Regions from separate parts of the Pseudomonas sp. TH37 genome, predicted to be linked through region 1. Evidence: predicted binding sites of a transcription regulator. Region 1 holds the regulator's gene; each other region holds the start of a gene.
The links. Region 1 encodes sigma-54, which starts transcription at its own class of promoters, with help from an activator protein. Its sites were predicted from a motif close to ANTGGCATNNANNTTGCTNT; they were not measured.
Positions count from the first base shown of each region.

Region 2: a site for sigma-54 is predicted at 7,454-7,473, ahead of glnA (glutamate--ammonia ligase). Genes of this name have one in related genera too.
Region 3: a site for sigma-54 is predicted at 4,512-4,531, ahead of JFU11_RS00730 (circularly permuted type 2 ATP-grasp protein). Genes of this name have one in related genera too.

Region 1 is NZ_JAEKFD010000008.1:130,229-140,489, reverse strand. Features, by position in the region: gene JFU11_RS20315 (superoxide dismutase) at 1-62, shown strand, start outside; gene JFU11_RS20310 (ZIP family metal transporter) at 360-1,253, shown strand; gene JFU11_RS20305 (HPr family phosphocarrier protein) at 1,431-1,706, opposite strand; gene rapZ (RNase adapter RapZ) at 1,722-2,579, opposite strand; gene ptsN (PTS IIA-like nitrogen regulatory protein PtsN) at 2,582-3,046, opposite strand; gene raiA (ribosome-associated translation inhibitor RaiA) at 3,059-3,367, opposite strand; gene JFU11_RS20285 (RNA polymerase factor sigma-54) at 3,447-4,940, opposite strand; gene lptB (LPS export ABC transporter ATP-binding protein) at 5,125-5,850, opposite strand; gene lptA (lipopolysaccharide transport periplasmic protein LptA) at 5,850-6,398, opposite strand; gene lptC (LPS export ABC transporter periplasmic protein LptC) at 6,385-6,957, opposite strand; gene JFU11_RS20265 (HAD family hydrolase) at 6,965-7,489, opposite strand; gene JFU11_RS20260 (KpsF/GutQ family sugar-phosphate isomerase) at 7,489-8,463, opposite strand; gene JFU11_RS20255 (ATP-binding cassette domain-containing protein) at 8,741-9,550, shown strand; gene mlaE (lipid asymmetry maintenance ABC transporter permease subunit MlaE) at 9,550-10,261, shown strand, end outside.
Region 2 is NZ_JAEKFD010000006.1:176,978-187,238, forward strand. Features, by position in the region: gene JFU11_RS17250 (DUF2339 domain-containing protein) at 1-280, opposite strand, end outside; gene JFU11_RS17255 (glycogen/starch/alpha-glucan phosphorylase) at 467-2,917, opposite strand; gene JFU11_RS17260 (YkgJ family cysteine cluster protein) at 3,174-3,611, shown strand; gene typA (translational GTPase TypA) at 3,825-5,645, opposite strand; gene thiI (tRNA uracil 4-sulfurtransferase ThiI) at 5,785-7,239, opposite strand; gene glnA (glutamate--ammonia ligase) at 7,570-8,976, shown strand; gene JFU11_RS17280 (chorismate mutase) at 9,111-9,659, shown strand; gene JFU11_RS17285 (DUF4124 domain-containing protein) at 9,752-10,261, shown strand, end outside.
Region 3 is NZ_JAEKFD010000001.1:170,830-181,090, reverse strand. Features, by position in the region: gene JFU11_RS00765 (long-chain-acyl-CoA synthetase) at 1-422, shown strand, start outside; gene JFU11_RS00760 (ankyrin repeat domain-containing protein) at 521-1,039, shown strand; gene JFU11_RS00755 (hypothetical protein) at 1,161-1,691, shown strand; gene JFU11_RS00750 (PLDc N-terminal domain-containing protein) at 1,775-1,966, shown strand; gene speE (polyamine aminopropyltransferase) at 2,228-3,103, shown strand; gene JFU11_RS00740 (hypothetical protein) at 3,269-3,502, shown strand; gene JFU11_RS00735 (ribonuclease E inhibitor RraB) at 3,718-4,059, shown strand; gene JFU11_RS00730 (circularly permuted type 2 ATP-grasp protein) at 4,564-5,973, shown strand; gene JFU11_RS00725 (alpha-E domain-containing protein) at 5,986-6,936, shown strand; gene JFU11_RS00720 (transglutaminase family protein) at 6,933-7,742, shown strand; gene JFU11_RS00715 (cytochrome c) at 7,911-8,738, opposite strand; gene JFU11_RS00710 (acetyl-CoA C-acetyltransferase) at 9,376-10,261, shown strand, end outside.

The DNA of each region.
Region 1 (10,261 bases):
CGTTCTACAACGTGATCAATTGGCCCGAAGTCGCCGCGCGTTATCAGGCTGCGCTGGTTTAGGGGGCGTTCTCAACTAGTTTCCCCTCCGCGCCGGGTCTGCTGTTGTGCAGGGCAAGGCGCGAGAAGCGTGGTTTGGTCATTCCAAATAAGCTTCGAGCAACGCAGCCCTGCACAACAGCAGGCCCGGCCCTTCGGGTTGTGCCTTAAAGCGGGCCAGGCTGCGTTGCAGGCCTTGGAAAGGGAACAACCATTCCCAGCGGCCTGCGCCTTGCCTGGCCCGCTTTAAGGCGACAACGCGGAGGGGGAACTAGTTGAGAACGCCCCCTAAGTCTCTATAAAAACAATCCAGGGCTGACTATGGGCACTGAAACACTGGCGGTCGGAAGTGGACGAATGTTTCGTTACGCACTGGGATCGCTGTTACTGCTGGCGGGCATGACGTTATTGGCTGCTCAAGGGCTGAGCTGGCTGGACCTCGAACCGAAACTGCAGCGCGCCCTGCAAGGTGGTGCGATTTGCGCCTTGGGCACCGCTTTGGGCGCGGTGCCGGTGCTGGTGATTCGGCAGATGCCTCAGGTAGTCAGCGACATATTGCTCGGTTTCGGGGCCGGAGTGATGCTCGCGGCGACGGCGTTTTCGCTGATCGTGCCGGGTATTGCCGCGGCCGAAAACCTCGGCCTGACGCCTTGGGCGGCCAGCAGCCTGATCAGCTTCGGCATCATGCTGGGTGCATTCGGGTTGTTTCTGGTGGATCGCAGGGTGTCTGGCGCTACGCCTGAAATGATCGTGGGGACACTGGAGCGATCGGTGATTCCACCGCGGATCTGGTTGTTTGTGTTTGCCATCATCGCCCACAACATCCCCGAAGGCATGGCGGTCGGCGTCTCGGCCGGCGGTGGCATGCCTGACGCCGACAGCCTGGCCATGGGCATCGCCTTGCAGGATGTGCCGGAAGGGCTGGTGATTGCGTTGGTGTTGGCCGGAGCAGGGATGTCGCGGGTCAAGGCGTTCCTGATCGGTGCTGTGTCAGGTTTGGTTGAGCCGGTCTTCGCATTGTTGTGCGCCTGGCTGGTGAGCCTGGCCGAACTGCTGTTGCCTTTAGGGCTGGCACTAGCGGCCGGTGCGATGCTGCTGGTGGTGACTCACGAAGTCATCCCCGAATCGCGCCGCCATGGTTACGACAAACTGGCCAGCCTTGGGCTGCTGATCGGGTTTTGTCTGATGATGGTGATGGATACAGCGTTGGCTTGAGGTGTGCAAACTTGGCGAAGAGGTGCTTTTGTGGCGAGGGAGCTTGCTCCCGTTCGGCTGCGGAGCAGTCGTGAAATCAGCGAATGCGGTTATGTTTGGCGTACAACGGTGGCAGTTTTTGGGGCCGCTTCGCAGCCCGGCGGGAGCAAGCTCCCTCGCCACAAGAGCCTGCGCTGTTCATTCGCCTTCGTCGAAGTAACGGTTGATCAAGTCTGTCAGCGCATCCAGCGCTCTTTGCTCGTCTTCGCCTTCGGTACTGATATAGATTTTGGTGCCCTTGCCTGCAGCGAGCATCATCATGGCCATGATGCTTTTGCCATCGACCGTGGATTCCGGAGTGCGTCCTACTCTGATCGTGCAATCCTTGAACTCACCGGCGACGCCAACGAATTTTGCAGACGCGCGGGCATGCAGGCCCAGCTTGTTGATGATTTCGATTTCCAGAGCAGGCATCGCGATGTGAATCCTTTAGCTGAGGTCGCGGTGGCGGACCTGGACGTTCTTCAGGGTTTTTTGCAGGACCTGACCCAGACGTTCGGTCAGGTAGACAGAGCGGTGATGCCCGCCGGTGCAGCCAATGGCAATGGTGACATAGGCACGGTTGCTGGCGGCAAAGCGGGGCAGCCACTTGAGCAGGTACGAGGAAATGTCCTGGAACATCTCTTCGACGTCAGGCTGTGCCGCCAGGTACTCGGCCACCGGTTGATCGAGCCCGGACTGTGCCCGTAGCTCCGGCTTCCAGTAAGGGTTGGGCAGGCAGCGCACGTCGAACACCAGATCGGCGTCCACCGGCATGCCACGCTTGAACCCGAAAGATTCCACCAGGAACGCAGTGCCCGGTTCCGGCTGATTCAGCAGGCGCAGCTTGATGGTATCGCGCAGCTGATACAGGTTCAGATTGGTGGTATTGACCTTGAGGTCGGCCAGATCGGCGATAGGCCCCAGCAGATTGGTTTCGTCCTGTATCGCCTCCGCCAATGAGCGATTGGCGCTGCTCAGCGGGTGACGACGGCGAGTTTCCGAAAAGCGTTTGAGCAAGGTTTCTTCGTCGGCGTCCAGGTACAGCACATCGCACTGGATATGCCGGCTGCGGACCTCTTCCAGCAATTCGGGGAACCGTGACAGGTGGCTCGGCAGGTTGCGCGCATCAATGGACACGGCCACCAGCGGTTGTGCCAGCTCGGTGTGAATCAGCGCGCGTTCGGCCAGTTCCGGCAGCAAACCAGCAGGCAGGTTGTCGATGCAGTAGTAGCCGTTGTCCTCGAGCACATCGAGGGCGGTACTTTTACCTGAGCCGGAGCGGCCACTGACGATGATCAGGCGCATGATTAGTGACCGTTTTGCTCGTCCAGGACAACCTGATACAAGGCTTCGTTGCTCGGGGCGCTGCGCAGCTTCTCACGCACTTCCTTGCGATCCAGCATGCTGGCGATCTGACGGAGCAATTCCAGGTGTGCATCGGTGGCAGCTTCCGGGACCAGCAGAACGAACAGCAGGTCAACCGGGGCGCCATCAATGGCGTCGAAATCGATAGGGGCTTCCAGGTGCAGCAGCGCACTGATTGGCGAGGTGCAGCCTTTAAGCCGGCAGTGGGGGATGGCGATGCCGTTGCCGAAACCGGTAGAACCGAGTTTCTCACGGGCAATCAGGGCCTCGAATACGTCCTGCATTTCCAGATCCGGTACTTCGCGGTGGATAAGGTTGGCAATTTGCTCGAGGGCTTTCTTTTTACTGCCACCCGGCGCGTTCACTTGGGAACGGCCGGGGGTCAGGATGGTTTCTAGTCGGATCATGGATTGGGGGTGTTAACGACCGGTCGCGCCCTGGAGGAGGCTCTGGGTCTTTTCCTTATGCTTTTTAAGTTGGCGATCCAGCTTGTCGGTCAGCAGGTCGATGGCGGCATACATGTCCGTATGCTCGGCATTGGCGACCACTTCTCCGCCGGGAATATGCAGCGTGGCTTCGATCTTCTGCAGCAGTTTTTCGACGTTCATCGTGACTTGCACATTGGTGATCTTGTCGAAATGCCTCTCTAATCGGTCGAGTTTTTCGCCGATGTAGGTGCGCAGGGGTTCGGTCACTTCCAGTTGGTGTCCACTGATGTTGACTTGCATACAGCTTCTCCTTCGTTGCCAGTGCATAAAGCGGCAGGCAGAAATGCCTGCCACTGGAACGCTGTGGCGAGCCCGGCGGCTACATCAACCGCTTCCGTTCGCTGGAAGGCGCGATCCCCAGGGATTCGCGGTACTTGGCGACGGTGCGACGGGCTACCTGAATGCCTTGTGCCTCCAGTAAACCAGCGATCTTGCTGTCACTCAACGGCTTTTTCTGATTTTCCGCAGCAACCAGTTTTTTGATGATCGCGCGGATCGCCGTGGACGAGCATTCACCGCCTTCGGAGGTACTGACGTGGCTGGAAAAAAAGTATTTCAGTTCATAGATGCCCCGTGGGGTATGCATGAATTTTTGCGTGGTCACCCGTGAAATCGTCGATTCATGCATGCCCACCGCTTCGGCGATGTCGTGCAGCACCAACGGCTTCATGGCTTCGTCACCGTATTCTAGAAAGCCGCGTTGATGCTCGACGATCTGGGTGGCGACTTTCATCAGGGTTTCATTGCGGCTTTGCAGGCTCTTGATGAACCAGCGAGCTTCCTGCAACTGATTACGCATGAAGGTGTTGTCGGCGCTGGTATCGGCGCGGCGCACGAAACCGGCGTATTGGGCGTTGACCCGCAGGCGTGGCACCGATTCCTGGTTCAGCTCCACCAGCCAGCGCTCGTTGTCCTTGCGCACGATCACGTCGGGAACGACGTATTCGGCTTCGGTGGACTCGATCTGTGAGCCCGGGCGCGGGTTGAGGCTCTGGACCAATTCGATGACCTGACGCAGTTCATCTTCCTTGAGCTTCATGCGGCGCATCAGCTGGCTGTAGTCGCGGCTGCCGAGCAGGTCGATGTAATCGGTGACCAGGCGCTTGGCCTCGGCCAGCCAAGGGGTCTTGGCGGGCAGCTGGCGCAGTTGCAGCAGCAGGCATTCGCCGAGATTGCGGGCGCCGATGCCAGCGGGTTCGAATTGCTGGATGCGGTGCAGGACGGCTTCGATTTCGTCCAGTTCGATGTCCAGTTCCGGGTCGAAGGCTTCGAGGATTTCCTCAAGGGTTTCGTCCAGGTAGCCCTGATTGTTGATGCAGTCGATCAGGGTCACGGCGATCAGGCGATCGGTGTCGGACATCGGTGCGAGGTTCAGTTGCCAGAGCAAATGGCTTTGCAGGCTTTCACCGACCGATGTGCGGGTGGTGAAATCCCACTCGTCGTCATCGTTGCTCGGCAGGCTGCTGGCGCTGGTCTGGTAGACGTCTTCCCAGGCCGTGTCGACGGGCAATTCGTTAGGAATGCGCTCATTCCAGTCGCCTTCCTCGAGGTTATCCACCGTTGGGGCGGTTTCCTGGTAGGAGGGTTCCTGAATGTCGGCGTTGGGTTTCTGTTCGGCGCTATCGGCCAAGGGGTCGGCATTATCGAAGTCGTCGCCTTCTTCCTGGCGTTCGAGCATCGGATTGGACTCCAGGGCCTCCTGGATTTCCTGTTGCAGGTCCAGGGTCGACAATTGGAGCAGGCGGATGGCCTGTTGCAGCTGCGGTGTCATCGTCAGCTGCTGGCCCATTCTCAAGACTAGCGATGGTTTCATGGCAGGGGCTTAACACCTTATTCGCCGGCGCACATGCGCCATCCACTACAGGGCGCCGAAGCGCCAAACATAAGCAAATTATATGCCCGAAACTGAAGTGTTTGCCTAGAGCGCTGTAACAATAAAAACTTATTGATTTTTTATTGAAGTGAGCGCTCTCTCGGCGACCCGGGCACCTCAGTGCTTACAGGCGGAACTCATGACCCAGATACACTTCCTTGACCAGTTCATTGGCCAGGATGGTGGCGGAGTCACCTTCAGCGATCAGTTGACCATCGTTGACGATGTAGGCGGTTTCGCAGATATCCAGGGTTTCACGGACGTTATGGTCCGTGATCAGCACACCAATGCCTTTGGCCTTGAGGTGATGAATGATCTGCTTGATATCGCCCACCGAAATCGGGTCCACACCGGCGAAAGGTTCGTCGAGGAGGATGAATTTCGGATTGGTGGCCAGTGCCCGGGCAATTTCCACGCGGCGGCGTTCACCACCGGACAGGCTCATGCCGAGGTTGTCGCGGATGTGGTGGATGTGAAATTCCTGCAGCAGGCTTTCCAGCTCTTGGCGACGACCGGCCTTGTCGAGTTCCTTGCGGGTCTCGAGGATGGCCATGATGTTGTCGGCCACCGACAATTTGCGGAAGATCGACGCTTCTTGCGGAAGATAGCCGATACCCGCCTTCGCACGACCGTGCATCGGCTGGTGGCTGACATCCAGGTCATCGATCAGTACGCGGCCCTGATCGGCCTGTACCAGGCCGACAATCATGTAGAAGCAGGTGGTTTTACCGGCGCCGTTAGGGCCAAGCAGGCCGACGATCTGACCGCTGTCGATGGACAGGCTGACGTCGCGCACGACCTGACGGCTCTTGTAGCTCTTGGCCAGATGCTGAGCTTTCAGAGTTGCCATTACTGGGCCTTTTGCTCGTCAGTTTTCTTCTTCGGCTGGATCACCATGTCGATGCGAGGACGCGCCTCGGTAACCTTGTTACCCGTGGCGCGACCGGCGCTCGCAAGCTTTTTGACCGTGTCGTAGACGATTTTCTCGCCTTGGGTGACGTTGTTGTCTTTATCGATGACTTTGGCGCGATCGATCAGCACGACGCGGTTTTGCGAGGCGTGGTACTGAATAGTCACTCCGTAACCCTGAACAGGCTTGGTGTCGCCCGCCGTTTGCAGTTGCTCGAAGTAGGCGAGGTTGCCTACCGAGGTCACCACGTCGATGTCGCCGGCCGGGGTGCGGGTGATGGTCACGGTGTTACCGGTGACCTTCATCGAGCCCTGCGTAATGATTACATCGCCTTTATAAGTGGCAACGCCATTCTTGTCGTCCAGTTGGGCATCGTCGGCCTGAATGCGGATAGGCTGCTCTTGATCGTTCGGCAGAGCCCAGGCGCTCACGCTTCCCAGTGCTGCGCCCAGACTGAGCAAAATAGGGAGAGTTTTAACGAGCCTCATACTGTCCTCTTACGTTCGATAGCAGGTGTATCCTGCTTTCTTTCAAGTACGCTTTCATTCCGTTGCCTGTCGATACACCGCCGGCGCCGTCGATTCTAACGGGTTGATCGGTCTGCGCATATTGCTGCTGCGGGAACACTGTCATACGGGTGGTGGTAATCAGGGTTTTGCGGTTTTTTTCGTCGAAACGGGTGATACGTACCGAGTCAATCAGCTCGACTTGAGTACCGTCCGGGTTGACTTCGCCGCGCTCGCTCTGGACGTGCCAGGGGAATTCGGTGCCACGGAACATGTTCAGGTCAGGATTGGTCAGCAACGTCACTTCGGTCGCTTTCAGGTGTTCAACCTTGTCCGACGTCATCTCGTATTGCAGTTTGCCGTCGGGCAGGTACTGCACGCTGTGGGCGTTGACGGCGTAATAGTCGATCGCGCTTTCATCGACCTTCACCACCGGTTTGTCGAGGAAGCGTTCCGGGCTGATGTTCCAGTAGCCGACCGCTGCAAAAATCGCTGCGATGCAACCGAACATCAGGATGTTGCGAATCTTTTTGCTCAGCATGATGGGCTCACAGGTACGCGGCGTTGGCCGCATCGAGGCGGCCCTGGGCGCGCAGGATCAATTCGCAGAATTCGCGAGCAGCACCCTCGCCACCGCGGGCCTGGGTGATGCCGTGGGCGTGTTCGCGCACGAAACTGGCAGCGCTGGCCACCGCCATGCCAAGGCCAACACGGCGAATCACCGGCAGGTCTGGCAGGTCGTCGCCAAGGTAGGCCACTTGTTCATAGCTCAGGTTGAGCTGGGCAAGAAGTTCGTCGAGCACCACCAGTTTGTCTTCGCGACCCTGGTACAGGTGTGGAATGCCGAGGTTCTTCGCACGCCGTTCAACCACCGGGGTCTTGCGGCCGCTGATGATAGCGGTCTGCACGCCGGCTGCCATCAACATCTTGATGCCCTGGCCGTCGAGGGTGTTGAAAGTCTTGAATTCGCTGCCGTCTTCGAGGAAGTACAGGCGCCCATCGGTCAGTACGCCGTCGACGTCGAATACCGCCAGTTTGATCTGTTTGCCGCGTTGCAGCAGGTCCGTGCTCATTACATTACTCCCGCACGCAGCAAATCGTGCATGTTCAAGGCGCCGACCGGGCGGTCTTCGCTGTCGACCACTACCAGTGCGTTGATCTTGTGGTCTTCCATGATTTTCAGCGCCTCGGCGGCGAGCATCTCGGCACGTGCGGTCTTGCCGTGGGCGGTCATCACTTCATCAATGGTCGTGCTGTGGATATCAATGGTGCGGTCCAGAGTGCGGCGCAGATCGCCGTCGGTGAAGATCCCGGCGAGTTTTCCATCTGTGCTCAGTACAACGGTCATGCCCAACCCCTTACGGGTCATTTCCATCAAGGCATCCTTGAGCAGCGTACCGCACGTCACTTGCGGTAATTCGGTGCCGGCATGCATGACGTTTTCCACTTTCAGCAACAAGCGACGGCCAAGGGCGCCACCCGGGTGGGAAAAAGCGAAATCTTCAGCGGTAAAACCGCGAGCTTCAAGCAAGGCAACGGCAAGGGCGTCACCCATGACCAGGGCCGCGGTGGTCGACGAGGTAGGTGCCAGATTCAGCGGGCAGGCTTCGTGTTCGACGCTTACATTGAGGTTGACTTCAGCTGCCTTGGCCAGCGGCGACTCGGGGTTACCGGTCAGGCTGATCATTTGAATGCCCTGGCGCTTGATCAGCGGCAGCAAGGTGACGATTTCGTTGGTGGACCCGGAGTTCGACAGCGCCAATATGATGTCATCACGGGTGATCATGCCCATGTCGCCATGGCTGGCCTCGGCCGGATGCACAAAAAACGCCGTGGTGCCGGTGCTGGCCAGGGTGGCGGCAATCTTGTTGCCGATATGTCCCGATTTGCCCATGCCGACCACGACCACGCGGCCTTTGCTGGCCAGAATCATCTCGCAAGCGCGTACGAAATCTGCGTCGATATGGGGCAATAAGCCTTGTACGGCTTCCAGTTCGAGGCGGATGGTACGTTGTGCTGATTGAATCAGGTCGCTGGATTGGTTCATGTCGGAAATCGAATAGCCTGATGAAAAGGCGGCGATTATAACGGTAATGATCAAAACCCTCACGCAAGTTCGTTGCGGTTTGTCATTACTTGTTACCGAATCTCTCTAAATAGATGATTTCAGGCGGTCATGTTGCTGAACATGCCCGGCTTGGGCCTTGGGCGCTTGAGCTTTGCAGTGATATAGTTCGCCGCCAGTTCGGCCTGCCCGGGGGAGGTATGTGCTTTCGCCAGAAAGCCAGGCGTCCGAGTGAGAGGCTGCATCGCAAGGAGTTTAGATGAGTGCCGATAACGCCTACGCGGTCGAGCTGAAGGGACTGACCTTCAAGCGCGGTACGCGCAGCATTTTCAATAACGTCGATATCCGCATACCGCGCGGCAAGGTCACCGGCATCATGGGGCCTTCCGGGTGTGGCAAGACCACGCTGTTGCGGCTGATAGGCGCACAGTTGCGTCCTACCAGCGGCGAAGTCTGGGTCAACGGCCAGAACCTGCCAACGTTGTCGCGCAGCGATCTGTTCGATGCGCGCAAGCACATGGGTGTGTTGTTTCAGAGCGGCGCGTTGTTTACCGATCTTGATGTGTTCGAGAACGTTGCCTTTCCGCTGCGTGTTCATACCGAGCTGCCGGAAGAAATGATCCGCGACATTGTCTTGCTCAAATTGCAGGCAGTGGGCTTGCGTGGCGCCATCGACCTGATGCCTGACGAATTGTCCGGCGGCATGAAACGTCGCGTCGCGCTGGCCCGGGCAATTGCGCTCGATCCGCGAATCCTTATGTATGACGAGCCCTTTGTCGGCCAGGACCCGATCGCCATGGGCGTACTGGTGCGCCTGATCCGCCTGCTCAACGATGCGCTGGGCATCACCAGTATCGTGGTTTCCCACGACCTGGCCGAGACCGCGAGCATCGCTGACCACCTCATTGTGGTGGGCGACGGGCAAGTGTTGGGCCAGGGCACACCCAAGGATTTGATGAAATCGGATGAGCCACGTATTCGTCAATTCTTGACTGGCGAACCCGACGGCCCGGTCGCATACCACTTTCCAGCGCCGGATTACCGCGCAGATCTTCTGGGGAAGCGCTGATGCGCAAGATTTCATTAATAGAAAGAGTACGCCGCTTCGGCTTCGCCGGCATTGATGTGCTGGCGGTGTTCGGGCGTTCGGCGCTGTTCCTGTTTCATGCCTTGCTCGGTCGTGGCGGCATCGGCGGCGGTTTTGGCCTGCTGGTCAAGCAACTGCATTCGGTGGGTGTGATGTCCCTGGTGATCATCGTGGTCTCCGGGGTGTTCATCGGCATGGTGCTGGCGCTGCAGGGTTTTAACATTCTGTCCAGCTACGGTTCGGAGCAGGCCGTCGGGCAGATGGTTGCGCTGACGCTGTTGCGGGAACTGGGGCCGGTGGTCACGGCCTTGCTGTTCGCCGGTCGCGCGGGTTCGGCCCTGACCGCTGAAATCGGCAACATGAAGTCCACCGAGCAATTATCCAGCCTGGAAATGATCGGGGTCGACCCGCTCAAGTACATCATTGCCCCGCGCCTGTGGGCCGGCTTCATTTCCCTGCCGGTGCTGACGATGATTTTTAGCGTGGTGGGTATCTGGGGCGGTTCGTGGGTGGCTGTCGACTGGCTGGGTGTCTATGACGGCTCCTACTGGTCGAACATGCAAAACAGCGTGACGTTTGTCGACGATGTGCTCAACGGTATTATCAAAAGCATCGTTTTTGCCTTCGTCGTGACCTGGATCGCCGTATTCCAAGGCTATGACTGCGAGCCCACTTCCGAGGGGATCAGTCGTG
Region 2 (10,261 bases), on a different contig from region 1:
TTTCAGGGGATGGAACCGGTTCGCTGACCGCAGGTTCACTGGCTTCAGGTGTTTTGACGCCCGACACTTCCAGCAATGCCAGTCGCTGCTCGACCGCATTCAGCGCAACCTGCGACTGATCGAGCAAGCGCCGCTGCTCGGCGGTTTGAGTACTCAAGCGGCCGATGCGGATTCCCTGGCCGATACCCAGCCCGAGCAAAGCGCCCAACAGCGCATCGCTGAACGACTCGTCAAATAACCAGCCCAGCAGCAGCCCAATCAGCATGAACATCCATTGCATGGTCGATATCCCTAAGCGCATTGGCCAATCCAGGAAGATTAGCGCAGCCCGTACAGCAAAGATCGCAGCCTTCGGCAGCTCCTACAACGACCGCGCTCACCACAATGTTAGGTGAACGCTGACCGTAGGAGCTGCCGAAGGCTGCGATCTTTTCCGGCGCGCCAGTATATCGAGCCGGTCGAAGACTTACTCCAACGCCTTCCAGATATCCGTGGCGTACTCGCGAATGGTCCGGTCGGACGAGAACCAGCCCATCCGTGCGCTGCTCAATACCGCCGAGCGCCACCACTCTTTGGAGTCGCGCCAATGAGCCTCGACGCGCATCTGAGCGTGCCAGTAGGAGTCGAAATCGGCGCAGACCAGGAAGCGGTCGTAGTCCACCAGCGAATCGATCAGTGTGGTGTAGCGGGACGGATCGTCCGGTGAGAACACTCCGCCGCGAATCGCTTGCAGCACGTCGTTGAGTCGATGGGAGGCGGCAATGTCCGGTGCCGCGCTGAATTCATGGTTGAACTTGCGCGCCTCCACTTGCTCGGCGCTCAGGCCGAAGATGAACATGTGTTCGACACCAATGCGCTCGCTCATCTCCACGTTGGCCCCATCCATGGTGCCAATGGTCAGCGCGCCGTTGAGGCCGAACTTCATGTTGCTGGTGCCCGATGCTTCGAAGCCTGCAGTGGAAATCTGCTCCGACAAGTCCGCCGCCGGAATGATGCTTTCGGCCAGGCTGACGTTGTAGTTAGGCAAGAACACCACTTTGAGCAAACCACGCACGGTCGGGTCATTGTTGACCACCCGAGCGATGTCGTTGGTCAGTTTGATGATCAACTTGGCCTGGTGATAACTGGCCGCCGCCTTGCCGGCGAAGATTTTCACCCGCGGCACCCAGTCGATTTCCGGTTCGGCACGAATCGCCTGATACAGCGCGACGGTGTGCAGCAGGTTGAGCAACTGACGTTTGTATTCGTGGATCCGCTTGACCTGCACGTCGAACATCGCCGCCGGGTTGATCGCGATCCCCAACCGTTCATGAATCAGGTACGCCAGGGCTTTTTTACTGTGCAGCCGCTGCTCGGCGAACTGTTTACGGAATGCAGACTTCTCGGCAAACGGTTCCAGCCCTATCAGGCTTTCTTCGGGGTTATCCAGCATATCCGGGCCGAGGGCGTCGACCATCATCGAGGTCAACTCGGGGTTGGCCTGATAGAGCCAGCGGCGGAAGGTAATGCCATTGGTCTTGTTGTTGATCCGCTCCGGATAGAGTTTATGCAACTCGGAAAACACTGTGCTGCGCATCAGCTGCGTATGCAGGCCGGAAACGCCGTTGACGCTATGAGAACCAAGGAATGCCAGGTTACCCATGCGCACGCGTCGACCGTTGTCTTCCTCGATCAACGACACCGCACGCAACACATCGAAATCGTGAACGCCCTTGGCCCGCAATGAGTCGATGTGCTGGGCGTTGATCAAATAAATGATCTGCATGTGCCGTGGCAGCATCCGCTCCATCAAACCGACCGGCCAGGTTTCCAGCGCTTCCGGTAACAATGTGTGGTTGGTGTACGACAGCGTGTCGACGGTGACCTGCCACGCCGCATCCCACGCCACGTCATAAACGTCGACCAACTGACGCATCAACTCGGCCACGGCGATCGAGGGGTGAGTGTCGTTGAGTTGAATGGCCGCGTGATCGCCCAGGGTCAGTACCGAAGTGTGCATGTTGCGATGGCGGCGCAACAAATCCTGCAGGGATGCAGCGACGAAGAAGTACTCCTGGCGCAGGCGCAGTTCCTGGCCGGCATCGGTGCTGTCCGCCGGGTAGAGCACGCGGGAGATACTTTCGGCCCGGGCCACTTCGGCTACCGCGCCCAAGTGGTCGCCAGCGTTAAAGCGCTCCAGGTGCAAATCTTCCATGGCCCGGGCACGCCACAGTCGCAGCGTGTTGACACTCGCGCCGCGCCAACCGACCACCGGGGTGTCATAGGCAATGGCCCGCACGGTTTCCGCCGGGGACCAGACTTGCCTGGATTTGCCGTTTTCATCGGTCACGGTTTCGACACTGCCGCCGAAGCCGATCGGGTAGGCGACCTCCGGCCGTTCGAACTCCCACGGGTTACCGAAATCCAGCCAGTGTTCGGTCTGCTCCTGCTGCCAGCCGTCGACGATGGCCTGGCGGAACAAACCGTGTTCGTAACGAATGCCATAACCATGGCCGGCGATGCCCAGGGTCGACATGCTTTCCATGAAGCACGCCGCCAGACGCCCAAGGCCTCCATTACCCAGCGCCGCATCGGGTTCCAGCAGGCGGATGCGTTCGATGTCGACGCCAAGTTCGGTCATGGCTTCGCGGGCCACATCGAGCAGGCCGAGATTGCTCAAGCTGTCGTAGAGCAAGCGGCCGATAAGGAATTCAAGGGAGAGGTAATAGACCCGTTTCTGGCCTTTGCGGTAGATCTGCCGGGTGTGGTCCATCCAGTGCTCGACCATGTGATCGCGCGCCGCCAGGGCGATGGCTTCGAACCAGTCGTGGTCGAAGGCGTGATCCGGGTCTTTGCCCACCGCGTAGGTAAGCTTGGTCAAGACGGCGTCGCGGAATGCGGCCACCTCTGCTTCGCGAACAAGTGGTTCTTGAGTCATCGATAAGACCTCGAGCGAGCGTGAAGTTGTCTGAGCCTAGTCGGTCTGACAGACCATTGAGACTCTGGTTCGGCAGTTTTCCCTGTTAGTGCGAGATAGATCGACATTACGTTGTCGCGTGCCAGAAACAATGCAGGGGCCGTGCCGGACACAGGGATTATTTTGCGCCAAGCGAAAAAATCTGGCGAAAGGTTGTTCAAAAATCCACCAGTCCCGGTATGATCGCGCGCCCTGATGCACACGCTGGTAACAACCGATGATGAAGTCCAACCTGATCGCCGCCGCGGAGATCGATCGCCTCGATACCTGGGCCAAGTACTCTGCCCCGATGTGCGGTTCCTGCGTGTCCAGCTGCTGCACCTTGCCGGTCGAGGTCAAGATCAAGGATCTGATCCGTATCGGCATCGTCGACGAATTCGAGCGTGGCGATCCGCCGAAGAACATCGCCAAGCGTTTGCAGAAGGAAGGGATCGTCGAGCGCTATAACCAGAAGTCCGAGATCTTCACCCTTCAGCGCATGAGCAACAACGATTGCCTGTACCTGGATCGTAAGAGCCGTCTGTGCACCATTTATGATAAGCGCCCGGACACCTGCCGCAACCACCCGAAGATCGGACCGCGGCCGGGGTATTGCGCGTACAAGCCTAAAGAAGTGGTGCGCGAGAACAATCCGCGGACGCTGGATAAGTTCTGATCCAGAATCCCGCTGTCTGACGGGCCTCATCGCGGGCAAGCCCGCTCCCACAGGGTTCGGCGCCGAACACAGATTATGTAAACACCACAAATCACTGTGGGAGCGGGCTTGCCCGCGATGGGGCCGAACTGACACCGCACAAACCCCAGACAAAAAAACGCCCCCGACCTTGCGGTCGGGGGCGTTTTTTTTAAGCGCTAACTAAGTCGAAACTCAGTTACCAGCTTTCTTGGCAGCGCGGGTACGCTCGCTTTCGCCCAGGATCTTCTTACGAAGACGGATGGACTTAGGAGTGACTTCGCACAATTCGTCTTCTTGAACGAATTCCAGAGCCTGCTCCAGGGTGAAGCGGATAGGCGGAACCAGAGCGATGGTTTCGTCTTTACCCGAAGCACGCATGTTGTCGAGCTTCTTGCCTTTGGTTGGGTTGACGCCCAGGTCGTTGTCGCGGCTGTTGATGCCGACGATTTGACCTTCGTACACGTCTTCACCGTGACCCAGGAACAGTTTGCCGCGAGCTTGCAGGGTTTCCAGCGAGTAAGTCAGAGCCTTACCGGTAGCAACCGAAACCAGCACGCCGTTCTGACGGCCGGACATGTCGCCGGACTTCATCACGTCGTAACGGTCGAAGATCGAGGTCAGGATGCCTGCACCGGAGGTCAGGGTCAGGAACTCGTTACGGAAACCGATCAAGCCACGAGCCGGGATGTTGTACTCAAGGCGCACACGGCCCTTGCCATCCGGAACCATGTTGGTCAGGTCGCCTTTACGGATACCGATCTGTTCCATGATCGAACCTTGCGATTCTTCTGGCAGGTCGATGGTCACGTTTTCGTACGGTTCGTGCTTGACGCCGTCAACCATGCGGATGATCACTTCCGGACGACCAACACCCATTTCGAAGCCTTCGCGACGCATGGTTTCGATCAGTACCGAGAGGTGCAGCTCACCACGGCCGGAGACTTTGAACTTGTCGGCGGTGTCGCCTTCTTCAACGCGCAGAGCAACGTTGTAGAGCAGTTCTTTGTCCAGACGTTCCTTGATGTTACGGCTGGTGACGAACTTGCCTTCTTTACCGCAGAAAGGCGAGTCGTTTACCTGGAAGGTCATGGAAACGGTTGGTTCGTCAACGGTCAGCGGCTTCATCGCTTCGACGTTCAGTGGGTCGCACAGAGTGTCGGAGATGAACAGCTGGTCGAAGCCGCTGATGCAGACGATGTCGCCGGCAGCTGCTTCTTCAACGTCGATACGGTGCAGGCCGTGGTGACCCATCAGCTTCAGGATACGACCGTTACGCTTCTTGCCGTCGGCGTCGATAGCGACAACCGGAGTGTTCGGCTTGATGCGACCACGAGCGATACGGCCAACGCCGATAACACCCAGGAAGCTGTTGTAGTCCAGAGCGGAGATTTGCATCTGGAACGGACCGTCACGGTCGACTTTCGGCGCAGGTACGTTGTCGACGATCGACTGGTACAGCGGGGTCATGTCTTCAGCCATGTCGGTGTGTTCCAGACCGGCAATGCCGTTCAGGGCCGAGGCGTAGACGACTTTGAAGTCCAGCTGTTCTTCGGTAGCACCGAGGTTGTCGAACAGGTCGAAGATCTGGTCCAGAACCCAGTCCGGACGCGCGCCTGGACGGTCAACCTTGTTGATGACCACGATTGGACGCAGGCCGGCTTCGAAAGCCTTCTTGGTCACGAAACGGGTTTGCGGCATAGGGCCGTCTTGAGCGTCAACCAGCAGCAGAACGGAGTCAACCATCGACATTACGCGTTCAACTTCGCCGCCGAAGTCGGCGTGGCCCGGGGTGTCCACGATGTTGATGTGGAAGCCGTTCCAGTTGATGGCGGTGTTTTTCGCCAGAATGGTAATACCGCGCTCTTTCTCCTGGTCGTTGGAGTCCATCACGCGCTCGTCGTTGAGCTCGTTGCGCTCCAGGGTGCCGGATTGACGCAAGAGTTTGTCTACCAGGGTGGTTTTACCATGGTCAACGTGAGCAATGATGGCGATGTTGCGTAGATTTTCGATCACTTGTGTATCTCGATCAGAGGATTCGGTGTGCTGACAGGTCGTGGCAGCGATTAACTTTAGAGTCCGTCAAAGCCGTTACAGCTTGACGGCGGCGTCGGGGGGCCGGTGACGCAGGCCACAGGCAAACAGCCCCGGGCACTTAGCTCGGTCGATAAACGCGCACATTGGCATGCCCCTCACTGAGCAAATGGTGGGCATGCAGGCGACTCATCACGCCTTTGTCGCAATACAACAGGTACTGGCGAGTAGGGTCCAGTTCCTTGAAACGAGCGTTCAATGCATAAAACGGCATCGTCTGCACCTCAATGCCAGCAAGTTCCAGCGGCTCGTCTTCAGCGGCATCCGGGTGACGGATGTCGATGATGATCTGGCCCGCCAGTGCTTCGCTGACTTCTTCGATCTGCAAATCCTGGCCCAATTCGTCGATCACGCGATCGATCGGCACCAGTTTGGCGTTCTCGAGCGCACGCTCGAGTACTGCCATGTCGAATTCTTTCTCTTCATGCTCCACGCGCGGACGCTTGGCGTGGGTCTTTGGGTTCACCGAGATGACCCCGCAGTATTCCGGCATGTGCTTGGCGAAATCGGCAGTACCGATTTCGTTGGCCAGATCGATGATGTCCTGCTTGTGACTGGCGATCAGCGGTCGCAAGACCAGCTTGTCAGTCACGCAGTCGATCACGGACAGGTTCGGCAACGTCTGGCTCGACACCTGGGAAATCGCTTCGCCGGTGACCAGCGCTTCGATCTCCAGCCGATCGGCAATACGGGAAGCAGCGCGCAACATCATACGCTTCAAAACTACACCCATATGACTGTTATCGACTTTCCCGAGAATTTCTCCCAGTACTTCCTCGAACGGCACACTGACAAATAACACGCGTTGGGAGCTGCCGTACTTCTTCCAGATGAAGTGCGCGACTTCCATGACGCCCAGTTCGTGGGCACGTCCGCCCAGATTGAAGAAGCAGAAATGGCTCATCAGCCCGCGGCGCATGATCTGGTAGGCGGCGACGGTGGAATCGAAGCCACCGGACATCAATACAAGCGTCTGTTCCAGGGCACCCAGCGGATAACCGCCGATGCTGTTGTGCTGGCTGTGGATCACGAACAACCGTTTGTCGCGAATTTCGATGCGAACTTCGATTTCCGGCTCTTTGAGCGAGATTCCAGCGGCGCCGCACTGACGACGCAGTTGGCTGCCGACATATTTCTCGACGTCCATGGAGCTGAATTCGTGCTTGCCGGCACGCTTGCAGCGCACCGAAAAGATCTTCCCGGCCAGGGCGTCACCGAAATGCTGCTTGCACTTGGCGACGATGTCGTCGAAGTCGCCCAACGGGTATTCATCGACCTGCAGGAAATGCGCGATGCCCGGCATGCAGCTCAGGCGCTCGGTCATCTCCTTCAGGGCTTTCGGCTCGCTGACGCGGGTTTCCAGCTCGAGATTGTCCCACACACCGTTCACCACCACAGCCGGGTCCAGATCGCGGAGCACGGTACGGATGTTTTTGGCCAACTGGCGGATGAAACGCATCCGTACCGGGCGGCTCTTGATGGTGATCTCGGGGAAGACTTTTACGATTAGTTTCATGAAAACAGCGCGCGCTGGGCCAGCCGAAAAAGGGGGGCGCGGATTATAGCGGAAATTGCTCAAGGTTTAACCAGTTAATGTGCAGAAGGTTTTGCGCGCACCAAAACAGGTCATTTATGGAATTCGACGCTACATTACAGGGCGAGGTTTGGCGCTTTTCGAGGCTTTGCACCTTTATAAGCGTGATATTGGGGCAAAAAACCCATGGTGGGGCACTGGCATGCAATTTGCTCCCTTGTGAGGCAGGTTGCCTTGGCAGAGTATTCGCGCCGGCATCACCCACATTCTAAGGGCATCCACTACTAAGCCCGAAGCCACCCGGAGGACACTATGTCGAAGTCGGTTCAACTCATCAAAGATCATGACGTCAAGTGGATTGATCTGCGCTTCACGGACACCAAAGGCACTCAGCACCACGTGACCATGCCGGCTCGCGATGGGCTGGATGAAGCTTTCTTCGAAGAAGGCAAAATGTTCGACGGTTCCTCCATCGCTGGCTGGAAAGGCATCGAAGCTTCCGACATGATCCTGATGCCGGACGACAGCACTGCCGTTCTCGACCCGTTCACCGAAGAGCCGACCCTGATCCTGGTTTGCGACGTGATCGAGCCTTCGACCATGCAAGGCTACGACCGTGACCCACGTGCGATCGCCAAGCGTGCCGAGGAATACCTGAAGTCGACCGGTATCGGCGACACCGTATTCGTGGGTCCAGAGCCTGAATTCTTCATCTTCGACGAAGTGAAGTTCAAGTCCGACATCTCCGGCTCGATGTTCAAAATCTTCTCCGAACAAGGTTCGTGGATGTCCGACCAGGACGTGGAAGGCGGCAACAAAGGCCACCGTCCAGGCGTCAAAGGCGGCTACTTCCCTGTTCCGCCGTTCGACCACGACCACGAAATCCGTACCTCCATGTGCAACGCCATGGAAGAAATGGGCCTGGTCATCGAAGTTCACCACCACGAAGTGGCGACTGCCGGTCAGAACGAAATCGGCGTGAAGTTCAACACCCTGGTTGCCAAGGCTGACGAAGTTCAAACCCTGAAGTACTGCGTACACAACGTTGCTGACGCATACGGCCGCACCGCGACCTTCATGCCTAAGCCTCTGTACGGCGACAACGGTTCGGGTATGCACGTTCACCTGTCCATCGCCAAAGATGGCAAGAACACCTTCGCTGGCGAAGGCTATGCCGGCCTGTCCGATACCGCTCTGTACTTCATCGGCGGCATCATCAAGCACGGTAAGGCTCTGAACGGCTTCACCAACCCGTCGACCAACTCCTACAAGCGTCTGGTCCCAGGTTTCGAAGCTCCAGTGATGCTGGCTTACTCGGCTCGCAACCGTTCGGCTTCGATCCGTATTCCTTACGTGTCCAGCCCTCGCGCTCGCCGTATCGAAGCTCGCTTCCCGGATCCAGCAGCTAACCCGTACCTGGGCTTCGCTGCACTGTTGATGGCTGGCCTGGACGGCATCCAGAACAAGATCCACCCTGGCGACGCAGCTGACAAAAACCTGTACGACCTGCCGCCTGAAGAGGCGAAAGAGATCCCACAAGTTTGCGGCAGCCTGAAGGAAGCCCTGGAAGAGCTGGACAAAGGTCGTGCGTTCCTGACCAAAGGCGGCGTTTTCAGCGACGACTTCATCGACGCTTACATCGCCCTGAAAAGCGAAGAAGAAATCAAGGTTCGTACCTTCGTACACCCACTGGAATATGAGCTGTACTACAGCTGCTGATCCGGTAGCGCCGCGCTACGCGGCGTGACAAAAGAGAGGCCTCCTTCGGGAGGCCTTTTTTATGGGCGACCGTCTGTCATCGGATGCCCGGTTGCGTGCATCATGGCCTTCATCCGACAAAGCCGAGATGCCCAATGCGCCTACGCCCATGCCTTGCCCTGCTCACCACCCTGCTGGCCAATAGCGCTTTTGCCAGCCCGGCACCTGCCGCCCTCGCCCCGCTGCTTGGCACCATCGAGGAGCGCCTGGCGATTGCCGATCAGGTCGCGCTGAGCAAATGGGACAGCGGTAAACCAGTCGAAGACCGGCAGCGCGAGCGCGAAGTCATTGCCGGCGCCGTCGCCCTGGCACCTGCCTATAAATTGAGCAACGAAGCCGTCGAACAGTTCTTCTCGGCGCAGATCGAGGCCAACAAACTGGTGCAATACGCGCACCTGTCTGACTGGCATGCGCAAGGCAAGGCGCCCAACGATCCCCGCCCCGATCTCGTCGGGCAGATCCGCCCACAACTTGATCAGTTACAAAAACGCCTGCTGCAACAACTGGCCGATTTCAGCCCTTATCGCAACGACCCGCAGTGCCCCTCCTGGCTGGCCAAGGCCAATAAAACCGGCACCCACGCGCCATTGCGTAAGCTTGCCCAGATACGCGCCACCGCTGAGTTGTGCAGCGCCAGCCGCTGAGCCGGTCTGCCGGCGTGCGCTGAAGTGCTCTATGCTGTCGCCATGAACGGAACAGGGCCGGACACTTGCCCAACGGCCAATGGAAGCCTGCAATGCGCTCATTGTTGTTATGCCTGCTTGTGCTGATCGCCCTGCCCGCCGCCGCGCAGATCTACAAGTACACCGACGCAAACGGCAACACCGCGTACAGCAATCAACCACCTTATGGCGTAAAAGCTCAACCCGTGGAGTTGCCGCCGCTTAACAGCGTCGAGCTTCAACCGCCACGCGAGCCAGTAGCGCCTGCGCAATCCAGTAGCCGTGAACAGCCCAACAGCGCCTACCAGGTGCTGGAACTGACTGGTTTGCCCACTGAAGAAGCCCTGCGCGCCAACAACGGCACGTTCACGGTTAGCGTATTGATCCAACCGCGCTTGCAAGGCTCTCATCGATTGAGGCTGTTACTGGACGATCAACCCTACGGCCAACCGAGCAACGTCCCGATTCTGCAACTGGTGAACATCGACCGTGGCGAACACCGCCTCGCGGTTCAGGTGATCGATGGGCAAAACGTCGTGCAGCAGAGCCCCACAGTGACTCTCACCGTACAACGGGTGCATAAG
Region 3 (10,261 bases), on a different contig from region 1:
ACACCTACCGCTGGAAGGGTGAAAACGTCTCGACCACCGAGGTCGAAAACATCCTCTTGCAACACCCGCAGATCGCCGAAGCCGTGGCCTATGGCGTGGAAATCCACAACACCAATGGGAGGGCAGGGATGGCGGCAATCACGCCGGCCGAATCCCTGGCGACCCTGGACTTCAGCGAGTTGCTGGCTTTCGCCAAGCAGCAAATGCCTGCCTATGCGGTGCCACTTTTCCTACGGGTGAAAGTGAAAATGGAGACCACCGGGACCTTCAAATACCAGAAAACCCGACTCAAGGATGAAGCCTTCGACCCGAACAAAACCGGCGATGACCCGATCTACGCCTGGTTGCCGGGTACCCAGACTTACGTGCAAGTCACCGAGCGGGTACTGGCGGATATTCAAGACGGTAAGTACCGCTATTGAATGTGGCTATGGCCTCTCATGAGAAAAAAGAAGTGACAGGTTCCGGAGCGCTCGGGAAACTATCGGCTTTTCCGATTGACCGAATGTGGAGTCCCCCAATGTCAGACAAAAGCCGCCAGATGACGCCCGAAGAAGCTGCTGAATTTGCCGAACAGGTGTTCAACAAAGCGCGCGAGGGCGATGCGGCCATGATGGCTGCGCTGCTGACCAAGGGCTTACCGCCGAACCTGCGCAACCACAAGGGCGACACCTTGCTGATGCTCGCGGCGTACCACGGCCATGTCGAGACGGTAAAAGTCCTGCTTGAGCACAAGGCCGATCCTGAAATCCGCAACGACAACGGCCAAAGCCCGATTGCCGGTGCAGCATTCAAGGGTGATCTGGCGGTGGTCAAGGCGTTGGTGGAAGGTGGCGCGCAAGTGGAAGGTTCGTCCTTCGACGGTCGCACTGCGTTGATGATGGCGGCAATGTTCAACCGCGTCGAAATCGTCGACTACCTGATCAGCAAAGGCGCCGATCCGAAAGCCAAGGATGCCAACGGTGTGTCCGCGCTGGACGCGGCCAAAACCATGGGCGCGGTGGATACCACCGCACAATTGCAGAAACTCCTGGCCTGATCTCTGTGGCTGCGGGGCTTTTGTGGCGAGGGGGCTTGCCCCCTCGCCACAGGTCCGCATTTCATCCGTTAATGCGCTATCCTTCGCGCCCTCAAATCTCCCTCGCTACAGGATCCACCTCATGAAAGCCGCACTCGTCGAACTCATCAGCAAAATCAGCTCCGGGTGCATGAGCGATGACGAAATTCTGAAAGTCGCTGACGAAGCGGCTCAGGCCTACGCCGATCCCGAGGCTTTTCTGGCGGCCAATCCGGACATCAACTACGACGAAACCTTCCCGATCTCGTTGGGTGAGTGGGTGGTCGTCGGCAGCTTGCCGGAAACCGTGCTGTTCCAGGCTGACACCTACATGGACCTGTTTGCGCAGATCGTCGCTTCGTTCGGCCCTGGTGTCGATTTCAACATCAAACCCAAGCAACTGGCCAAGACCGAAGCCCTGACGGCGCTCAATCGCATTCAGGTGCAGATGAGCAGCATGAACAAGGAAAACGGCGGTTACACGCTGATGAACTTCAGCCAGTTGCTCGATGACGAACTGCAAGTGGTGCTGGTCTACGGTAACGACGTGCCACGGGTTCTTGAATTGTGCGCCGAAGTCGGCATCGCCGCCGCGCCCTCTCTGGAAGCCCTGAAAGTGGCGATCCACGTCTGAAACCGTCTACGACGGTAATAAAACGGAACCCTCGCAAGGCCCGTCTATCCTAAGAGTGCATACCACTCTTCGGGAGCGTCACCATGGGTTCCACGTTCAACAGCCTGGTCGGTCTGATTATTCTTGCCCTGGATATCTGGGCCATCATCAACGTGCTTAAAAGTGGCGCCGAAACCGGGATGAAAATCATCTGGGTGCTATTGATCCTCCTGCTGCCGGTCCTGGGCCTGATCATCTGGGCCATCGCCGGACCAAGGGGCAACGTCCGGATCTGATCGGTTTCGTGCAAGCAACACGGAACCTGTGGGAGCGTGGCTTGCCCGCGATGCAGGCGCTGCGGTCAGTCAGATTCACTGCAGCGCTCCTATCGCAGGCAAGCCAGCTCCCACAGAGGATTGTGTTGAACCATCAGTGACGTTCGACCTGTCATATTCCGCGACATAGAATGCGCGTCTTTCCCGGTCGATCGAGGCGATCAATTGGCCGTCATGGGCGGGTAACCGTCCGTTGCCACCCGCATTCACGGAGCACTTCCCATGAGCAATACTCCAACCAGCGAGTACCTGGAAACCCTCTACGAAGGCTATGGCCAGCGTTTTCGCATGGAAAAACTGCTGCACGAAGTGCGCACCGAACACCAGCACCTGGTGATCTTCGAGAACCCGCGCATGGGCCGGGTAATGGCGCTGGACGGCGTGATCCAGACCACCGAAGCCGACGAATTCATTTACCACGAAATGCTCACCCACGTGCCGATCCTCGCCCATGGCACCGCCAAGCGCGTACTGATCATTGGCGGCGGCGACGGCGGCATGCTGCGTGAAGTGGCCAAGCACCGCAGCATCGAGCACATCACCATGGTCGAGATCGACGGCACCGTGGTCGACATGTGCAAGGAATTCCTGCCGAACCACTCCAAAGGTGCGTTCGATGATCCACGCCTGAACCTGATGATCGACGACGGCATGCGTTTCGTCGCTACCACCACTGAAAAGTTCGACGTGATCATTTCCGACTCCACCGACCCGATCGGCCCGGGCGAAGTGCTGTTCTCCGAGAACTTCTACCAGGCTTGCCGTCGCTGCCTGAACGAAGGCGGCATCCTGGTGACCCAGAACGGCACGCCGTTCATGCAGATAGAAGAAGTCAAAACCACCGCCGGCCGTCTGCGCAGCCTGTTTCCGGACTGGCACTTCTATCAGGCGGCCGTGCCGACCTACATCGGCGGCGCGATGACCTTCGCTTGGGGCGCAGCCAATACCGCCTATCGCAAATTGTCCCGCGAAACCCTGCAACAGCGGTTCGCCGGCAGCGGCATCATCACCCGCTACTACAACCCGGAAATCCACATCGGTGCCTTCGCCTTGCCGCAATACGTTCTGCAAGCGGTGAACAAACCCAGCAACGACTAAAATGAACATATAACCGTGTAGGAGCGAGCAAGCTTCGCTCCTACACAGGTTTTCTGTGTTTTTTTTCATGCCGGCAAGCCAAGCGGTAATCCGTTTGAACGATCACTTCGGGCAAAAGTCCAGATAGAAGTAAGCCCATCCATGGGTTTTATCGAGGAGGCACCGATGCAAAAGTGGAAAATCACTTTCGTGGATGATCACGGTGAAACAGTGGACGAACTCTTCGAGTGCGAGGAATGCCCGAACAGCGAGCAAGCCGCCAAACTCATTCGCGCCCGGCGCCTGCCTGTCGCTGCCGAACTGGATCTCAATGATCTGGAGGGTCGTACCGATGATCCGACCGTCAAAAGCCTGAAATCCCAGAACAGCATTGAAATCATCAGTATTACCCCGATCTGATACACCTCTTGTCACATTCACAACCAGACCTTGGCAGCAGCTCTATCTTGGGGCTACTCTGCAAGCGAGATCAGCGAATGACTCGCTAAGGTCTGGTCTTGTCAGCTACATGCTTGTTTCCCGTCGGCAACCTCTGTTGCCGTATCGCTCTCACCAATCGGTTGAAAGTGCAGGGAATACGGAAAGTCTATCCATCAGTCTGAGGGGGACGTTTCATGAGCACAGCCTATCAAGAAGACATCAGCAGCAGCGTGCTGCGCCGCATGAAAGAAGGCGGTTTCGACTTTTCACGATTCCATCCCATCGAGTTCTACGCCATTTTTCCGGACGAGGAGCGGGCACGCAGGGCGGCAGGTCATTTCAGTGGTGAATCCTTGAATGCCCAGATCAGCGTGCGCGACGACGGCGCGTGGCATCTGGAACTGAGCAAAGTGATGTACGCCACCTACGACGGGATCGGCGACTTTGAGCAGGACTTTGAGGCGGTGGTCGAGCCTCTGGGCGGTATCATCGAAGGATGGGGCGTCAAGCAGGAGGTACGAGGGCTACTCGCATAACTTTATGAACAGTGACAACACTCAGCAACGGCTGACCTTTGGGTTGGCCGTTTTCGTTTTCGCGGTTTGAAAAGGCCAAAGATCGCAGCCTCGTTTCACTCGACAGCTCCTACATTGGAATGCGTTCTCCTGTAGGAGCTGTCGAGTGAAACGAGGCTGCGATCTCTTGATCGTGTTTTTGATTCATAACGTTTCAAAAACGCAAAAAAAAGCCACCTGAACGGGCGGCTAAAAGGGAGTTTCGGCAAGTGTTCGGTCATCTTTCCAGCGAATGCGCCGATTATCCGCATCGCCCCCCGGGCAGTGAAATCAACTCTGACTATGCTGCAGATAGGCGACAGCATTGCTTCGCCATGAAGCGGGGGCGATCAGGTTGGGGCATTTACCGCACAGGATTGGTGCGGTGCATGCAGCGCCATTATCCAACTGATTGATATCAAAGCGTTTATGCCGATGGCACGGGCCTTGCGAAGGCTTGGATGTCCGGGTGACAAGGAGTACGGCATGATCCGCACCTATTTTGATGAGATGTACGATGCCGGCGGCCAGGTCCGCCCGCATTATCGGGAGTTCGCCCGTTGGCTGGCCGAAACGCCTGACGAGCTTTTGGCACAACGGCGACGCGAGGCCGATCTGTTATTTCATCGTGCCGGGATTACATTCACGCTCTATGGTGATGAGCAGGGGACAGAGCGCCTGATTCCCTTTGACACCATTCCCCGCAGTATCCCCGCCAGTGAATGGCGGGTCGTCGAGCGCGGCTGCATTCAGCGGGTCAAGGCATTGAACATGTTCCTTGCCGACCTCTATCACGAGCAGCGCATCATCAAGGCCGGCATCATCCCGGCCGAGCAAGTGCTGGCCAACGAGCAATACCAGTTGGCGATGCAAGGGCTGGACCTGCACCGCGATATCTATTCGCACATTTCCGGCGTCGACCTGGTGCGCGATGGCGACGGCACGTACTACGTGCTCGAAGACAATCTTCGTACACCCAGCGGCGTGAGCTACATGCTCGAAGACCGCAAGATGATGATGCGATTGTTCCCCGAGTTGTTCGCGGCCCAGCGCATTGCACCGATCGACCACTATCCGAACCTGTTGCTCGACACCCTGAAAAGCTCCAGCCCGATCGACAACCCGAGCGTGGTGGTACTAACGCCAGGACGCTTCAACAGCGCGTTTTTCGAGCATGCGTTTCTGGCCCGGGAAATGGGTGTTGAACTGGTGGAAGGCGCGGACCTGTTCGTGCGCGATGACAAGGTGTTCATGCGCACCACGGACGGGCCGAAAGCCGTCGACGTGATCTACCGACGCCTCGACGATGCCTTCCTTGATCCATTGGCGTTCAACCCGGACTCGATGCTTGGTGTTCCAGGCCTGCTGTCGTCCTACCGCTCCGGCAACGTGGTGCTGGCGAATGCCATCGGCACCGGGGTCGCGGACGACAAATCGGTGTATCCCTTCGTCACGGACATGATTCGTTTCTACCTGGATGAAGAGCCGATCCTGAAGAACGTGCCTACATGGCAGTGTCGTAATCCCTCTGAACTGTCCCACGTGCTGGCCAATCTTCCAGAGCTGGTAGTCAAGGAAACCCAAGGCTCCGGCGGTTATGGAATGCTGGTGGGGCCGGCGGCGACGGCGGCGGAAATCGAATCTTTCCGCGAGCGGATCAAAGCCAAGCCCCACGCGTACATCGCCCAACCGACGTTGTCTTTATCGACCTGTCCGACCTTTGTCGAAAACGGCATCGCTCCACGCCATATCGACCTGCGTCCGTTTGTATTGTCTGGCCGCGAAACCCGGGTAGTGCCCGGCGGTTTGACCCGTGTCGCCTTGCGCGAAGGCTCCCTGGTGGTGAACTCATCCCAGGGCGGCGGAACCAAGGACACCTGGGTGGTCGAGGATTGAAGGAAGCCTGCCATGTTAAGTAGAACTGCCTCGGATCTGTATTGGATGTCGCGTTACCTGGAGCGGGCCGAAAACCTCGCACGGATGCTCGACATCAGTTATTCGCTGTCACTGATGCCTCAGGACGGTCGTGGCGACGGCTTGCACGAACTCGCCATGCCGTTGCTGATCACCGGTACTCTGGACGATTACCTGGAGCGTCACGGCGATCTGCATGCCGAACGGCTGCTGCATTTTTTCGCCTTGGATGCGGCCAACCCGGCGAGCATCTACAGCTGCCTCGGTGCCGCGCGAGCCAGCGCCCATGCGGTGCGTGGGCGAATCACCGCCGACATGTGGGAAAACATCAACTCTACCTGGCTGGAGATTCGCGGGATCGCCGAGCAAGGCTTGAGTCGCTACGGCATGAGCCGTTTCTGTGAGTGGATCAAGGAACGTTCCCACCTGTTCCGCGGCGCGTCCTACGGCACCATTATGCGTAACGACGCGTTCCGCTTCATTCGTCTGGGTACCTTTATCGAAAGGGCTGACAACACTTTGCGCCTGCTCGACGCCCGTTACGAAATGGCCGGCGATCAGGCCGAAGCAGTCAGCGACGGCACGGCTCACGCCTATTACCAGTGGAGCGCCTTGCTGCGGGCCTTGTCGTCGTTTGAGGCTTACACCGAGATTTACCGCGACGCCCCCGGCGCCCGGCACGTGGCCGAGTTGTTGCTGCTGCGCGCCGACGTGCCGCGATCCCTGCGCGCCTGTACCGAAGAAATCGACCAGATCCTCGCCCAATTGCCGGGGGCCAATGGCCGTCCCGCGCAACGCCTGGCCGCGGAAATGGACGCACGCCTGCGCTACACCGGTATCAACGAAATTCTCGACGAAGGCCTGCACGCCTGGCTGACCGAGTTCATCCCGCTGGTACGCCAGTTGGGCAACGCCATACACAGTTCCTACCTGGAGGCTGCATGAGACTTTCCATTAGCCACGAGACCACCTATCACTACGAAGATCAGGTGCGGGCGAGCATCCAGTACCTGCGACTGACCCCCCACGACAGCGAGCGCCAACACGTGCTCAGCTGGCAGCTCGACCTGCCACGCCCGGTGCGCGCGCAACTCGATCCGTTCGGCAACATCCTGCACGTGCTAACCATGGACGAGCCCCACGAGGCAATCATCATCGGCGCCCGAGGGCAGGTGGACATCGACGAACTGCGCGAAGCCGAGCATGAAAGCCAGTCGGCGCTGCCGTTCCTGCGCTTCACGCGCCTGACCGAAGCCGACGAAGCGCTGCGCGCATTTGCCGAGAAGGCCTGTAAACAACGCCGGGATCGTACGGCGCTGATCGATTTGATGCATGGCCTGAACCAGCACATGACCTACACGCCGGGTTCCACCGAAGTGGACACCAGCGCCGCCCAGGCTTTCGCCGGGCGTTCCGGGGTCTGCCAGGACCACACCCATGCGTTCCTCGCCTGCGCCCGCAGCCTGGGCATTCCTTCGCGTTATGTATCGGGGTATTTGTACAGCGAGAACAGCGAACACCTGGCCAGTCACGCCTGGGCTGAAGCCTGGCTGGATGACGCCTGGTACAGCTTCGACGTGACCAACGAACTGGCCCGCCCGGAGCGTCACCTGAAACTGGCCGTGGGTCTGGATTACCTCGACGCCTGCCCGGTGCGCGGCATGCGCCGTGGTGGTGGGTGCGAGCAGATGCATGCGAAGGTGTTTGTTTCTCCGACGCCTGCGCCGGTGATCTCCGTCCAGCAGCAGTAGCAGCGATTCACTGTGGTTAGGGCTTATCTGTGGCGAGGGGGCTTGCCCCCGTTGGGTCGCGAAGCGGCCCTGAAATCTGCCTCCTCGATCCGCCAGATAGATCGCGTCAGGCGGTTTGCGTCTGCTGCGCAGCCGAACGGGGGCAAGCCCCCTCGCCACAGGGGTTATTTACTTGGCTGAAGACACCTTCCGCCCCGCCATATGCTTCAAATACCCCACCAACAACTCCAGATCCCCCTCCGGCAACACCGTCGTCGCGAACGCCGGCATCTTCGCCTGTGGCCACTGGCGCAAGCTCTGCGGATCACGAATGTAGCGCTTGAGGAAATCCGCGCCGAAATACTCGGTCGGGTTGAACGGAATATTCAGGTCCGGCCCGAACTGCGCATCTCCCGCGCCATTCAATCGATGACAGGCCAGGCAGTTTTTCTGAAATAGCGCAAAGCCCTTGTTCACCGGATCGTCCGCCTTCAGCGCAGGATCGGGCAGCAGGGCAGGGAAGCGCTCGGCCACCGGGGCCATGCGCTTGATGCTCGCTACTTCGAACGGCCATTGCTCGGGGCTGATATTGCCCGCTTGTGGATCGGTCCAGACCAGATAAAACGGCCCGGCACTGTGCTTGCCCTCGGACAATGCTGGCCATGGCTTGGCCGGGTCTTCAATTGCCAGCCAGGCCCGCGCGCCCTGGGTATTGAGCAACGGCGCGGCAGCCAGTTCGGCGGCAAAACCGTCCAGGGCAACGGCTTGCAGATGATCGTCAGGCTTGATGCCCGTCAACAACGCCGCCAACGGCACGGCGCGATAGCTCATGTCCCGTTTGTAGGAAACGTCGTTGGTGATCGTGATGGTCTGAACCTGAGGATGCTTGAGCAATTGCTCGGTCTGCCAGGTGCGAGAACTCGCGCCTAGCTCCAGATTCAGCTGTGCGGCAGACAGAGGCATGCTGAGCAGCAAGGCCCCAAATAGAGTGAGCGCTTTCAAGTGATCGCCGTCCATGTCGTGGAAGTGCCGCAAAGGTTGGCACAGCCACGCTGACCCGGGTAGCGAGCCAATCACATTTTTATCAGGCGAAATGAAAACCCTGATGTTCGATCAGCCAATCACCTTGGTCAGGTTCGGCAAAATCAACAACAGTGTAGTGGCAAATAGAATGAGCCCGGCTTGACGAACTTTCGAATGCTTGAACATGGCTTGACCGCCTTTTTTGTTATTTCCTGATGCCTGCCTGCCTATCTCCATGACGGCAGAGCGCTGCACTTCCTTGTATGACGAGTGCCTCGGCAAAACCCGACGACAACTTCGTACAGGTTTACCTTAGGGCCCGCGTCACGATTGGCTTAGATCCATTTCGTATGTGCTGAGCACTCATCGCTTTTAAAAAGGCATGAGGCCTATGGCCAGCTTCTTGGGCGCCCGTTTGCTAGACAGCTTGGTGACTTGAATCGGTTTATCCGATAGCAGACTACCGTTCGTCTGAGCGTGACCGTCAACGCCAATGAGCGCTGTGGTCATTGAATCCACGGCTGCTCGGCATAAGGTGAGGGCATAAAGATCAGGTCACACGGTCTCCCGTAGGAGCTGCCGCAGGCTGCGATCTTTTGATCTTCATTCACCCTCAGGTTTCGAGGACGTCATGACCCAAGCTTTGATATTCGACGCGTTACGCACCCCCCGTGGCAAAGGCAAGGCCAATGGCGCCTTGCACAGCGTCAAGCCAGTGAATCTGGTGGCCGGGCTGCTGACGGCGCTGCAGCAGCGCACGTCCCTGGACACCAGTCAGGTCGATGATGTGGTGCTCGGCTGTGTGACGCCAATCGGCGATCAGGGCTCCGACATCGCCAAGACCGCCACACAGGTGGCCGATTGGGACGTCAGCGTGGCCGGGATGCAGCTCAATCGCTTCTGCGCGTCGGGGCTGGAAGCGGTGAACCTCGGTGCGATGAAAGTGCGTTCCGGTTTCGAAGACCTGGTGGTGGTCGGTGGCGTCGAATCGATGTCCCGCGTGCCCATGGGCAGCGACGGCGGGGCCTGGGCGCTGGACCCGGAAACCAATTTGCACAACCACTTCACGCCTCAGGGCGTGGGTGCGGACCTGATCGCCACGATTGAAGGTTTCAGCCGTCAGGACGTTGATACCTTCGCGTTGCACTCCCAACAGAAGGCGGCGCGGGCGCGGGCGGACGGTTCGTTCAATAAGTCGCTGGTGCCGGTGCAGGATCAGAACGGCATCATCCTGCTGGATCACGATGAGTTCATTCGCGCCGAATCGACGATGGAAGGCCTGGGCAAGCTCAAGCCAAGTTTCGAAATGATCGGGCAAATGGGCTTCGACGCCACGGCATTGCGGGTTTACAGCCAGATCGAGCGGATCAACCACGTTCACACGCCGGGCAACAGTTCCGGGATCGTCGATGGCGCGGCGCTGATGCTGATCGGCTCCGAGGCCAAGGGCCGGGCGCTGGGCTTGCAGCCACGGGCGCGAATCGTCGCCACGGCGGTCACCAGCACCGACCCGACCA